DNA from 2 places in the Streptomyces sp. NPDC056883 genome. Region 2 is predicted to be linked to the other one. Evidence: predicted binding sites of a transcription regulator. Region 2 holds the regulator's gene; the other holds the start of a gene.

Region 1 (6,015 bases), on a different contig from region 2:
AGCGCCGGCCGGGCTACGAGGGCCCGCGCGGCTCCTTCACGGCCCGGCCCCGCGCCGGACTGCTGGTGGACGCCGGCACCGTCTCGGCGGCCCTGGCCGATCCGGCCGCCGCCGTGCTCGACGCCCGGACCCGCGAACGCTTCGCCGGGACCGCCCCCGAACCCCGCCCGGGCCTGCGCGGGGGCCACATGCCGGGCGCCGTCAGCCTCCCCTTCGGCGAACTGCAGCGCCCCGACGGCCTGATGCGCCCCGCCACGGAGCTCCGCGCGGCCTTCGGGGCGGCGGCGGGAGAGCGGGAGCGGCTGTACTTCAGCTGCGGATCGGGGGTCACCGCCTGCGTGCTCGCCCTCGGCGCCGACCTCGCCGGGTACCAGGACCTCGCGGTGTACGACGGCTCCTGGAGCGAGTGGGGCGTGCCGTCCCCGGACCGGCCGGTCGTGCAGGGGGGTTAACCCCACCCCGGATCCGGGCACGTGCACCATGCCCCCGCGGCCGCCGCGCGGGCACGATCGACACCATGACCACGAAGACGCGCCCCCGCGGCACCAAGGCCACCGTCACCCTCACCGCCACGGCACTCGCCGCCGGCCTGCTGCTCACCGGCTGCTCCTTCGGCTCGCTCGTCTCCCGCGGCGGACCGGAGAAGACGGGGAGCGCGGACGCCACGGTGGCCGAGGCCGTCACCGCGGTCGAGGTGGCGGACTCCGGGAGCGGATCCATCGAGGTGGTCGTCGGATCAGGCCCCGGCGTCGTCGTCGGCCGCACCGTCCACTACCACGGCGACACCGTCCCCGAGCCCGCCCAGCGGCTCTCCGGCGGAGTGCTGACCCTCACCAACGGAGAGTGCTCCGGCCGCTGTTCCGTCGACTACCGGCTGGAGGTACCGGCCTCCGCCACGGTCCGGGCCAAGAGCAGCAGCGGCCGCGTCGCCGTGTCGGGGGTGGCCGCCGCCGACGTCGTGACGTCCTCGGGCGGGGTGCGCGTGGAGCGGATCGCCGGCGCGCTGGAGGTCGGCACCGCCTCCGGCCCGGTCCGGGCGGACCGGATCGCCGGCCCGCTGAAGGTCCGTACGTCCTCGGGCTCGATCACCGCCGGGGAACTGTCCGGAACGGGCGCTGACGCCCGCTCCGACTCCGGCGACGTCCGTCTCGCCTTCACGACGGCCCCGGCCTCGATCGCCGTGCGGACCAGCTCGGGCGAGGCGAAGCTGAAGGTCCCCGCGGCCCCGTACGCACTCGACGTCGCCACCGACTCCGGCGCACGCGACATCACCCTCCCCGCGACCCCCTCGGCCGCCGCCCGCCTCGCGGTGACGACCTCCTCGGGCGACATCCACATCTCGGCGGCCTGAGCCACCCCTTGCCCTCGCCCTCGTCCGCACCCGTGGTGACCTGTGTCTTTCCGGTTGTGTCACCGCCTGGGCGGGATGCGCCCGACCCTGTTCGCCCCGGGCGAACGGGCGTTGGGGAACATCGGGACCCTCACGTGCATTGAGTCGGCATAGCTCAACTTCACTGCCGGAGGGAACATCATGGCTTCGACGTCCGTAACGCTCACCCTGCCCGTGCTGCCGCTCGACGACGAGGTCGTGCTGCCCGGGATGGTCGTTCCGCTGGACCTGTCCGACGCCGAGGTGAGGGGTGCCGTCGAGGCCGCGCAGGCGGCTGCCGCAGGTGGCAAGCCGAAGGTGCTGCTCGTGCCCCGGGTCGACGGGACGTACACCGGCACCGGGGTGCTCGGCACCGTGGAGCAGGTGGGGCGGCTGTCCGACGGGGATCCCGGGGCGCTGATCCGCGGGCGCGGCCGGGTCCGCATCGGGGCCGGGACGACCGGGCCCGGGGCCGCGCTCTGGGTCGAGGGGGAGACGGTGGACGAGGCCGTCCCCGATCCGCTGCCCGGGGCCGTCGCCGAGCTCGTCAAGGAGTACAAGGCGCTCGCCACGAGCTGGCTCAAGAAGCGCGGGGCCTGGCAGGTCGTGGACCGGGTGCAGCAGATCGAGGGGGTCGGGGCCCTCGCGGACAACTCCGGCTACTCCCCGTTCCTGACCGTCGAACAGAAGGTGGAGCTGCTGGAGACGGCCGACCCCGTCGCCCGGCTGCGGCTCGCCGTCAAGGCCCTCAGCGACCACCTCGCCGAGCAGGACGTCGCCGAGTCCATCGCCAAGGACGTCCAGGACGGCGTCGACAAGGTCCAGCGCGAGTTCCTGCTCAAGCGGCAGCTCGACGCCGTGCGCAAGGAACTGCGCGAGCTCAGCGGGGAGAAGGAGGGCGAGGAGTCCGACGACTACCGGGCCCGCGTCGAGGCCGCCGACCTGCCCGAGAAGGTACGGGAGGCCGCGCTCAAGGAAGTCGACAAGCTGGAGCGCTCCAGCGACCAGTCCCCGGAGGGGTCCTGGATCCGCACCTGGCTGGACACCGTGCTCGAACTGCCCTGGAACGAGCGGACCGAGGACGAGTACGACATCCGGGGAGCCCGCGCCGTCCTGGACGCCGAGCACGCCGGACTGAGCGACGTGAAGGACCGGATCACCGAGTACCTGGCGGTGCGCAAGCGCCGCTCCGAGCGCGGGATGGGCGTCGTCGGCGGGCGCAGGGGCGGGGCCGTGCTGGCGCTCGTGGGCCCTCCCGGCGTCGGAAAGACCTCCCTCGGCGAGTCCGTGGCCCACGCCATGGGGCGCAAGTTCGTCCGCGTGGCCCTCGGCGGAGTCCGCGACGAGGCCGAGATCCGCGGACACCGGCGTACGTACGTGGGCGCGCTGCCCGGCCGGATCGTACGGGCGATCAAGGAAGCCGGGTCCATGAACCCGGTCGTCCTGCTCGACGAGATCGACAAGGTCGGCTCCGACTTCCGGGGAGACCCGGCGGCGGCCCTGCTCGAAGTCCTCGACCCCGCCCAGAACCACACCTTCCGGGACCACTACCTGGAGGTGGAACTGGACCTGAGCGACGTCGTGTTCCTGGCCACCGCCAACGTCCTGGAAGCCATCCCCGAGGCCCTCGCCGACCGCATGGAACTGGTCCGCCTCGACGGCTACACCGAGGACGAGAAGGTCGTCATCGCCCGCGACCACCTGCTGCCCCGGCAGCTGGAGCGCGCCGGCCTGGCCGAGGAGGAAGTGGTCCTGGAGGAGGACGCGCTGCGCAAGCTGGCGGGGGAGTACACCCGCGAGGCGGGCGTGCGCACCCTGGAGCGTTCCCTCGCCCGGCTGCTGCGCAAGGTGGCCTCCCAGCACGAGCTGGGGGAGCGGGAGCTGCCGTTGCGGATCGGCGCCGACGACCTGCGCGCACTCATCGGGCGGCCGCACCACGTACCGGAGTCCGCGCAGGACCCGGCCGAGCGGCGCACCGCGGTACCGGGCGTGGCCACCGGCCTCGCCGTGACCGGGGCGGGCGGCGACGTCCTGTTCGTCGAGGCCTCGCTGGCCGATCCCGAGACGGGCGCGGCCGGGCTCACCCTGACGGGCCAGCTCGGTGACGTGATGAAGGAGTCGGCGCAGATCGCGCTCAGCTTCCTGCGCTCCCACGGCGCCGAGCTGGAACTCCCGGTCGCCGACCTGAAGGACCGGGGCGTGCACATCCACTTCCCGGCGGGCGCGGTGCCCAAGGACGGTCCGAGCGCGGGCATCACGATGACGACGGCGCTGGCCTCGCTGCTGTCGGGCCGGCAGGTCCGCACGGACGTGGCCATGACCGGCGAGGTCTCGCTGACCGGGCGGGTGCTGCCGATCGGCGGGGTCAAGCAGAAGCTGCTGGCCGCGCACCGGGCCGGGCTGACCACCGTCATCATCCCGAAGCGGAACGAGGCCGACCTGGACGACGTTCCCGCCGAGGTGCTGGCAGGGCTGTCGGTGCACCCGGTGACGGACGTACGGCAGGTCCTGGAGCTGGCCCTGGCCGCGGACGAGGTCGCGGTGGCCGCGGTGGCGTGATCCGGGCGGCCGGTCAGCCGGTCGGCCGGTCGGCCGGTCGGGCCGAGGGCCCGGGGTTCCCCGCTCCGGCGGGGCCCCGGGCTCCCGGCGTACCCGCTGCGAAATACTGGTGGCCCACACACCAGCGAAGGAGCGGGCCGTGCACGGGACCGAAGACCAGGAGTTCCTTGCCCTGGAGCGGGAGCTGTCCGTCTTCCTCCGACGGGCCCGCGCCTCCTCCGGGGAGATGGCGCGCGAGCTGCACCCCGAGCTGGAACCGGCCGCGTACGGGCTCCTCGTACGGCTGGAAGCCGCCGGGCGGCAGCGGGCGACCGAGCTCGCCGCGTACTTCGGGGTCGGCAAGGCCACCATGAGCCGGCAGCTGCGGGCCCTGGAGGTGCTGGGGCTGCTGGCCCGCGAGCCGGATCCGGCGGACGGGCGGGCCTTCCTGGTCGGGCTCACGGAGGAGGGCCGGGAACGCTTCCTGCGGGTCCGGGGCGCCCGGCGCGAGCAGTACATGCGCAAGCTCGCGGACTGGGACCGCGGAGAAGTGGCGGAACTGGCCAGGCTCCTGAACCAGTTGAACGCGGGCGGGGAGTAACACCAGAGCTCGGGCGCGGGCTCGGGCTCGGGTGCGGGCCGCCCGTGCCCCTACAGCTCCACGTAAGCCGCCGACGCGTCGTCGTGGCGCTTGTCGCGGCGGTGCGCCCGGCCCGGGTCCGATTCCAGCGCGCGCACCCGGTCGATCAGCGACTGCGCGCCCTCCTTGTGCAGCACCGCCAGGCATTCGGCCCAGTCGCCCTCCCCGAACGTGTCCGTCCACCGGCTGGCCCCGTCCGTGAGCGCCGCCACCGCCCGTACCTCCGCGCGCGGCGTCCGCCCGGTCACCGCCCGGGCCGCCACCTCCGGGTCGGCGGCGGCGGTGAAGAAACCGCCCTCCGCGTTGCGCAGCTCGTCGGCCGAGGCCTCCGTGCGCAGCCGCTCGCGCGGGATCCGGTCCAGCCGGTCGTCGAGGACGGCGCGCACCTCTCCTCCCGGCGCCTGGAGGAGGAGTACGGAATCCGAGAGCACCAGGTGTTCGACGCAGGACGCGTCCCAGCGGACCACGACCACCGTCGCCTGGGGCGTCCGGACGTGAGAAAGGTCACAGGTGTCGCGGTGGGCGTCCGCGGTGACGCGGATGGCCTCCGCCAGGACCCGGTCGAGGGGCATGTCCCGGCGCGATCCGGACAGTTCGGTCAATCGGCCGCCCAGCCTGGCCGCGAACCACGGCACTCCGTGCGCGCATCCGACCTCGCCCGGAGGCGGGGTGACCCCGTCGAGGGCCACCAGAACTCCGCCGCCCGAGGCGGGGATCGCGGCCGACAGCCAGTCCTCGTTGGGGCGTTCCGGGTTGCCGGGGGCGGAGGAGAGATCGATGCGCATGGGGACATTCTGCCCGCGCGGGGCTCCGTAGGGGCGGGAAGAGCCGGGGAAGGTCCGGACCAAAGTGGGGCGGGTGGGGAGTGAAGGGACTCCCGGGGGCCGCGGGGTGGCTCTCGGCGATGTGGGCGGGCATCCTGCCAAAAGCCGCATCGATCTTTCAACCACCCGTCCACGGTGCGGCCCTGACAGCCGATCGCCGAGTTGGTCGCCAACTCCTCCGTGCTGTTCACTCCTTCGTGTGGCCGGGCGGGCGATGTGCGGCCCTCCTCCCAACTCACTGCGAGGGTCTGAGGCGGTACGGCGGCAGGCGCGCGCGCAAGCGGCGCGTACCGAGCAGCACGTACCCGGCACCAGACAACGAGCACGAGCAGCACACGTAAACAGGATTGCGAGCACCGGTGCAGAAGAAGCGGCCTCGGAAGAACGGCACCGTCGCGAACGGCACCGCACCCGACGGCACCGCACCCGACCGACGAGCCCCCGACGGCCCGGTCGCCGCGACCGCACCCGCAGGGCGCCGCGTCCGCGTGCGCCGCAGGCTGGTCATCGGGGTCGCCGTGGCCGGGCTCGCCGTGCTCGTGGCGGGAGCGCCCGCCGTCCTGTCCGCCTCCGCGGACCTGAAGGACTCCCAGCAACTGGTCACCCTCGCCGACCAGAGCCGGCAGACCCTCACCCTCGCCCAC
Region 2 (6,015 bases):
GCTCCGCCACCAGCACCTGCTGGAAGCGCCGCTCCAGCGCCGGGTCCTTCTCGATCCGCTCGCGGTACTCGTCGAGGGTGGTCGCGCCGACCATGCGCAGCTCGCCGCGGGCCAGCATGGGCTTGAGCATGTTGCCCGCGTCCATGGAGGAGTCCCCGCCGGCGCCCGCGCCGACGACGGTGTGCAGCTCGTCGATGAAGGTGATGATCTGGCCGTCGCTGGACTTGATCTCCGCGAGGACCGTCTTGAGGCGCTCCTCGAACTCGCCGCGGTACTTGGCTCCGGCCACCATCGCGCCGAGGTCCAGGGAGACGAGCCGCTTGTTCTTCAGGGACTCGGGGACGTCGCCCTTGACGATGCGCTGGGCCAGGCCCTCGACGACGGCGGTCTTGCCGACGCCGGGCTCGCCGATGAGCACCGGGTTGTTCTTCGTACGGCGCGAGAGCACCTGGACGACCCGGCGGATCTCTTGGTCGCGGCCGATGACCGGGTCGAGCTTGCCCTCGCGGGCCGCCGCCGTGAAATCGGTGCCGAACTTCTCCAGGGCCTTGTACTGGCCCTCGGGGTCGGGGGTGGTCACCCGCCGCCCTCCTCTTGCGTTCTCGAAGGCCTCGCGCAGCTTCTTCGCGGTCGCGCCCTGTCCGGAAAGGAGCTCACCGGCCGCGCCGCCCTTGGCGGCGATGGCGATGAGCAGGTGTTCGGTGGAGAGGTACTCGTCGCCGAGCTTCCCGGCCTGCGCGTCGGCCTCGGCCAGTACGGCGAGCAGCTCGCGGCTGGGCTGCGGGGGCGCGACCGTGGAGCCCGTGACGCTGGGCAGGGCGGCGAGCAGCCGGTCCGCCCCGGCGCGTACGGCGGCCTGGTCGGCGTCGGTCGCGGCGAGCAGGTCGGTGATGTTCTCGTTGTCCTCGCCGGCGAGCAGCGCCAGCAGCAGGTGCGCGGGCGTCAGGTCCGCGTGCCCGTCCTTGACGGCCCTGGTCGTGGCCGCGTTCAGCGCGTCCCGGCTCCTGTTGGTCAGCTCCGCATCCACGGGCGGCTCTCCCTTCCTGCTTCGATTCCCCAGTGCATGGGCACTGCATGTGCTTTACATGAGTAACCTGCACAAAGTTGAGTCTATTCCACTCAAGGTAGGGGGACGTACCCTTCGCGCATGTCGACTCCCAGCCCGGCCGGCACGGCCCGCCCCGCCCAAGACGTACTCAACCCGACGCCGGAGTACCTCGCCTTCTGGCGGGAGCGGCACATCTGCACGCTGACCACCCACCGCCCCGACGGCAGCCCGCACGTGGTCCCGGTGGGCGTGACCTACGACCCGGAGGCCGGGCTGGCACGGGTGATCAGCAACAAGCACAGCAAGAAGGTCCGCAACGTGCTGGCGTCGCAGGGCCAGGGCGGCCCGCAGGGCGGGGCCCGGGTGGCGGTGTGCCAGCTGGAGGGGCGGCGCTGGGCGACCCTGGAGGGCCGCGCGGTGGTCCGTGACGACGAGGCCTCGGTCGCGGAGGCGGTCCGGCGCTACGCGGAGCGGTACGGGCGGATGCCCTCGCCGAACCCGGACCGGGTGGTCGTGGAGATCAGCCTGGACCGGGCCATGGGGCGCGCGTAACGCGCGCGGCCGGGCGTACCCGCTTCGACGATGTCCGGTTGAACGATGTCCGGTTCAACCACTGGACACGGACATCACAGCGACGCCATCGTGGTCAGGTCCACGATGGCGTCGCTGTGTGGGGGGTAGTGCCTGAGCGATCTGCGACGACAGGGGAATCGCTTCAGGCACTGCGGGGGGTGGCGGCGGATTCGGGCTCGAAAAGTTGGTGATCACGCTGGTCCAGATTGACGAAGACCATGCCGTACCGGATCTCGCAGCGGACGGGCTGCGGTGCGCCTCGGGGGCGGCGCAGACAGCGGTAGGCGCGGACGTCCTCGTCCTCTTCCCGCACCACGATGATCGGCTGGCCGAACAAGGTGACCTTCAGCGAGTCACCGACGTAAGGAATGGCGCTGGTGAGATCGATGAACTGCCAGCCGGAGCGGTAGGCCGATGCCATTTCACGGCGGAAGCCGTGATCGTCGGGCGTCATCAGTCCCAGCCGAGGTCGTTGGTCGACGCGGTGGCCGAGTCCCAGCCCAAGTCGTTGGGCGTCGAGTCCCAGCCCAGGTCGGGCTTGCCTATCGACACGGCGGGCGCGTCGGTACCCCCCACGTCCCCACCGAAGGCGTTGACTGCCCCAATGACCGCGGCGGCGGAGAACCCAATGGCAAGTACCGAGCGAAGCATTCTCTTGTACATGGTCGGCTTCGTCCTCACTTGATGGAAATCTTCTCCCCCGCGTGTCAGACGATGGCTTATTCGGGCACGTCGCTGCCACAGGGACGATGCATCATGTTCTTGCATGTTCAGGACCCTGGGGGGTGGAGATTTGCCCAGAAACAACACAAAGCCGACACATCCCCACCCCGTCACGTCCATGTGCGCCGAGGGGACGCGTCTCTACACGGCGGCGCTGAGCACCGGCCGGGTGACCCGCGGCGAGGTCGAGAACGCCCCCTGCCTGCTCGAATTCGCTCTCCTGAGGCCCGACCCCGATGACGCGAACCAGCTCCGCGCGGTTCCCCCGTCCGTCGCGCTCGCCCAGCGGCTCCATCCGCTCGAACGGGAGATTCAGGACCGGCGCCGGGACACCATAGATCTCACCGACGCATTCGAGCCGTTTCTGACCATCAGCGCCCAGAGCCCCGCGAACACCCACGCCATCACCGTGCTGGAGGGCTTCGACCAGATCCACACCGCCCTCGACCAGGCCACCGCGGAGTGCCGGACCGAGGTGCTGACGGTACAGCCGGGCGGCGCACGGTCCACATCGGTGCTCACGGAGGCGCTGGAGCGCGCCGCTCCCCTCGTCAACCGCGGGGTGCGCATAAGGACGCTCTACCAGCACACCGTGCGGCACAGTCAGGGCACGCTCGCCTACGTGGACCGGATCTCCGCGGGGGAGGTCGAGATCCGCACGCTCGAAGAGCTCATGGAGCGTCTCATGATCTTCGACCGCACGGTGGCCTTCATCCCCACGAGCGACGACCGAAGAACGGCCCTGGAACTGCGCCACCCCGGGCTGGTCGACTACCTCATCAAGGTCTTCGAGCAGCTGTGGCACCGTGCCGTGCCGCTGTCGGCGGAGGTGACGTACCAGCACACCCCCGGCGGCATCTCCGGCGTGCAGCGCTCCATCGCCCAGCTCCTCATCGAGGGACACGTGGACGAGGCCATCGCGCGCCGGCTGGGGATGAACGTACGGACCTGCCGCGCCCACATCGCCAAGCTGGCGGCCTCCCTGGGCAGCGGCAGCCGGGCGCAGCTCGGGTTCCTCATCGCCCGGTCGGGGATGCTGGAGGACCCGGAGCGCCGGCTCTGAGAGCCGTCACTCAGGGGCCCTCAGAGGCCCTCAGGGCGCCGTGACGGATGCAGAAGGCCCCGCCCGGTGAAACCGGGCGGGGCCTTCGCTTCGCGTCCGTACGGGCGCGCTCAGTCCATCGGGCGCTTGGGCGCCGGCCGCCAGACGACCAGGGCACTGCCCGGCTGCGGAGGCTGGTACGGGACCAGGTCGCGCCGGTACGAGGCGTGCACTTGGGCCTCGCGCTGCTGGAGCACCGCTGCGGCGCCGTCGACGGCGCTCGAGAGCTCGGCCACGCGCTGCTGGAGCGCGGCGACCTGGTTCTCCAGCTCGATGATCCGCTTGATGCCGGCCAGGTTGATGCCCTCTTCCTGGGACAGCGCCTGCACCGTGCGGAGCAGTTCGATGTCACGGGCCGAGTAGCGCCGGCCGCGCCCGGCCGTACGGCCCGGGGAGACCAGGCCGAGACGGTCGTACTGGCGCAGGGTCTGCGGATGCAGGCCCGAGAGCTGGGCGGCCACCGAGATCACGTAGACCGGGGTCTCATCGGTGAGCTGGTACTGGCTCCTACGGCGGCCGTCCATGTCATGCTCCCTTCGCGGACTCGAACAGCGCGGAGCGCGGGTCCTCGGACTCCGTCGCCTCGCGGTACAGCTCCATGGCCTCGCGGGCCTTGTCGTTCAGCTCGGTCGGGACGGCGACCTCCACCGTCACGAGCAGGTCGCCGCGGGTGCCGTCCTTGCGGACCGCCCCCTTGCCGCGCGCCCGCATCGTGCGGCCGCCCGGGGTGCCCGGCGGCAGCTTCAGCGTCACCGAGGGGCCGTTCAAGGTCGGGACCTTGATGTCGGCTCCGAGCGCCGCCTCCGCGAAGGTCACCGGAACGGTCACCGTGAGGTTGTCGTCCTTGCGGCCGAAGACCGGGTGCGCGTCCACGTGCACGACCACGTACAGGTCACCGGCCGGGCCGCCGCGCTCGCCCGGAGCTCCCTTGCCGCGCAGCCGGATCCGCTGGGAGTCGGAGACTCCCGCCGGGATCCGGACCTGCATGGTCCGGGAACTGCGGGCCCGCCCGCTGCCCTTGCAGATGTCGCAGGGGGTCTCGGCGATGAGGCCGCGGCCCTTGCAGTCCGCGCAGGGGTCGGTCAGCGAGAAGCCGCCGCCGCTGCCGCGGGACACCTGGCCGGTGCCGACGCAGGTCGGGCACACGCGGGGCGTGCCGTTCTTGTCGCCGGTGCCCGAACAGGCCTTGCAGGGCGCCTGCGAGGACATCCGGAGCGGGACCGTGGCCCCGTCCACCGCCTCCGTGAAGGAGAGGGTGACCTCCGACTCGATGTCCTGGCCGCGGCGCGGCTGGGTACGGGTCCCCGCACCTGCGCCGGCGCCGCCGCGGTTGAACAGGCCGCCGAAGACGTCGCCCAGACCGCCTCCGCCGAAACCGCCGCCCGCGCCGCCCTGCTGCTGGCCTCCGAAGAGGTCGCCGAGGTCGAAGTTGAACGAGCCGCCGCCCCCGCCGGGACCGGGGCGGAAGCCACCGTTCCCGAACAGGGCGCGGGCCTCGTCGTACTCCTTGCGCTTCTTGGCGTCACCGAGGATGTCGTTCGCCTCGGAGATCTCCTTGAAGCGCTCCTCGGCCGAGGCGTCGCCCTTGTTGGCGTCCGGGTGGAACTCGCGGGCGAGCTTCCGGTACGCCTTCTTGATCTCGGCCTCGGTGGCGTCCTTCGGGACACCGAGGACCTTGTAGTAGTCCTTCTCGACGAAGTCCTTCGTGCTCATCCCCGGTGTCCCTCCTCTCGTGCCTCTACTTGTTCAACCTCAGCCGTTGTCGGCTGCATCCGCGTCCTTGTCGGACGGGTCCGACGGAGAGTCGGCCTCCGCCGCCTCGGACTTCGGGGCCGCGCCCGGCTGGGGCTCGGCCACCGCGACCCGCGCGGGACGGATCGTACGCTCGCCGATCCGGTAGCCCGGCTGCAAGATCGCCACGCAGGTGTCCTCGGTGACGTCCGGCGCGTACGAGTGCATCAGGGCCTCGTGGATCGTCGGGTCGAAGGGCTCGCCCTCCTTGCCGAACTGCTGCAAGCCCATCTTGGCCGCGGCGGTCTCCAGCGATTCGGCCACCGACTTGAAGCCGCCGACCAGCTCGCCATGTTCCCGCGCCCGGCCGATGTCGTCCAGGGTCGGGAGCAGCTCCGTCAGGAGGGACGCGACCGCGATCTCCTTGACGGCGATGCGGTCCCGCTCCACCCGGCGGCGGTAGTTCTGGTACTCCGCCTGGAGCCGCTGGAGGTCCGCGGTGCGCTCGCCGAGCGCGGTACGGGCCTGGTCCAGCTGGGCCAGGAGGGCGGTCTCCTGGCCGGACTGTGCTGCTGCGGAGTCCCCGGCCGGGGCCGCGGCCTCCTCCTTGGAGGAAGCTGCGGCCTTCGGCTCGGCGGCGTCGTCAGGCGTGCCGTCGGCGGGGACTTCGGGCTTCTCGTCGAAGCCCGGGGTCTCCTCCGACATCAGGCAGCGCCACCCTTCGGCTTCTCGTCGTCGACGATCTCGGCGTCGACGACGTCGTCGTTGGCGTCGGCGGCCTGCTGGGCACCCTCGGCGCCGGCGGCACCCTGGGCGGCCTGGGCGTCGGCGTAGATCG

The links. The regulator HspR, encoded in region 2, represses chaperone genes until heat shock. The targets are predictions, from matches to a motif close to TTGAGNNNNNNNNNCTCAA.
Region 1: a site for HspR is predicted at 1,491-1,509, ahead of lon (endopeptidase La). Genes of this name have one in related genera too.

The regions. Positions count from the first base shown of each region.
Region 1 covers NZ_JBHUBS010000003.1:445,635-451,649, forward strand. The annotation lists gene ACFRU2_RS11050 (sulfurtransferase) at 1-452, shown strand, start outside; gene ACFRU2_RS11055 (DUF4097 family beta strand repeat-containing protein) at 518-1,351, shown strand; gene lon (endopeptidase La) at 1,532-3,928, shown strand; gene ACFRU2_RS11065 (MarR family winged helix-turn-helix transcriptional regulator) at 4,068-4,508, shown strand; gene ACFRU2_RS11070 (hypothetical protein) at 4,559-5,332, opposite strand; gene ACFRU2_RS11075 (nitrate- and nitrite sensing domain-containing protein) at 5,731-6,015, shown strand, end outside.
Region 2 covers NZ_JBHUBS010000009.1:312,101-318,115, forward strand. The annotation lists gene clpB (ATP-dependent chaperone ClpB) at 1-1,027, opposite strand, end outside; gene ACFRU2_RS23550 (pyridoxamine 5'-phosphate oxidase family protein) at 1,148-1,600, shown strand; gene ACFRU2_RS23555 ((2Fe-2S)-binding protein) at 1,764-2,075, opposite strand; gene ACFRU2_RS23560 (hypothetical protein) at 2,075-2,197, opposite strand; gene ACFRU2_RS23565 (helix-turn-helix transcriptional regulator) at 2,388-3,407, shown strand; gene ACFRU2_RS23570 (heat shock protein transcriptional repressor HspR) at 3,518-3,970, opposite strand; gene dnaJ (molecular chaperone DnaJ) at 3,972-5,159, opposite strand; gene grpE (nucleotide exchange factor GrpE) at 5,199-5,882, opposite strand; gene dnaK (molecular chaperone DnaK) at 5,882-6,015, opposite strand, start outside.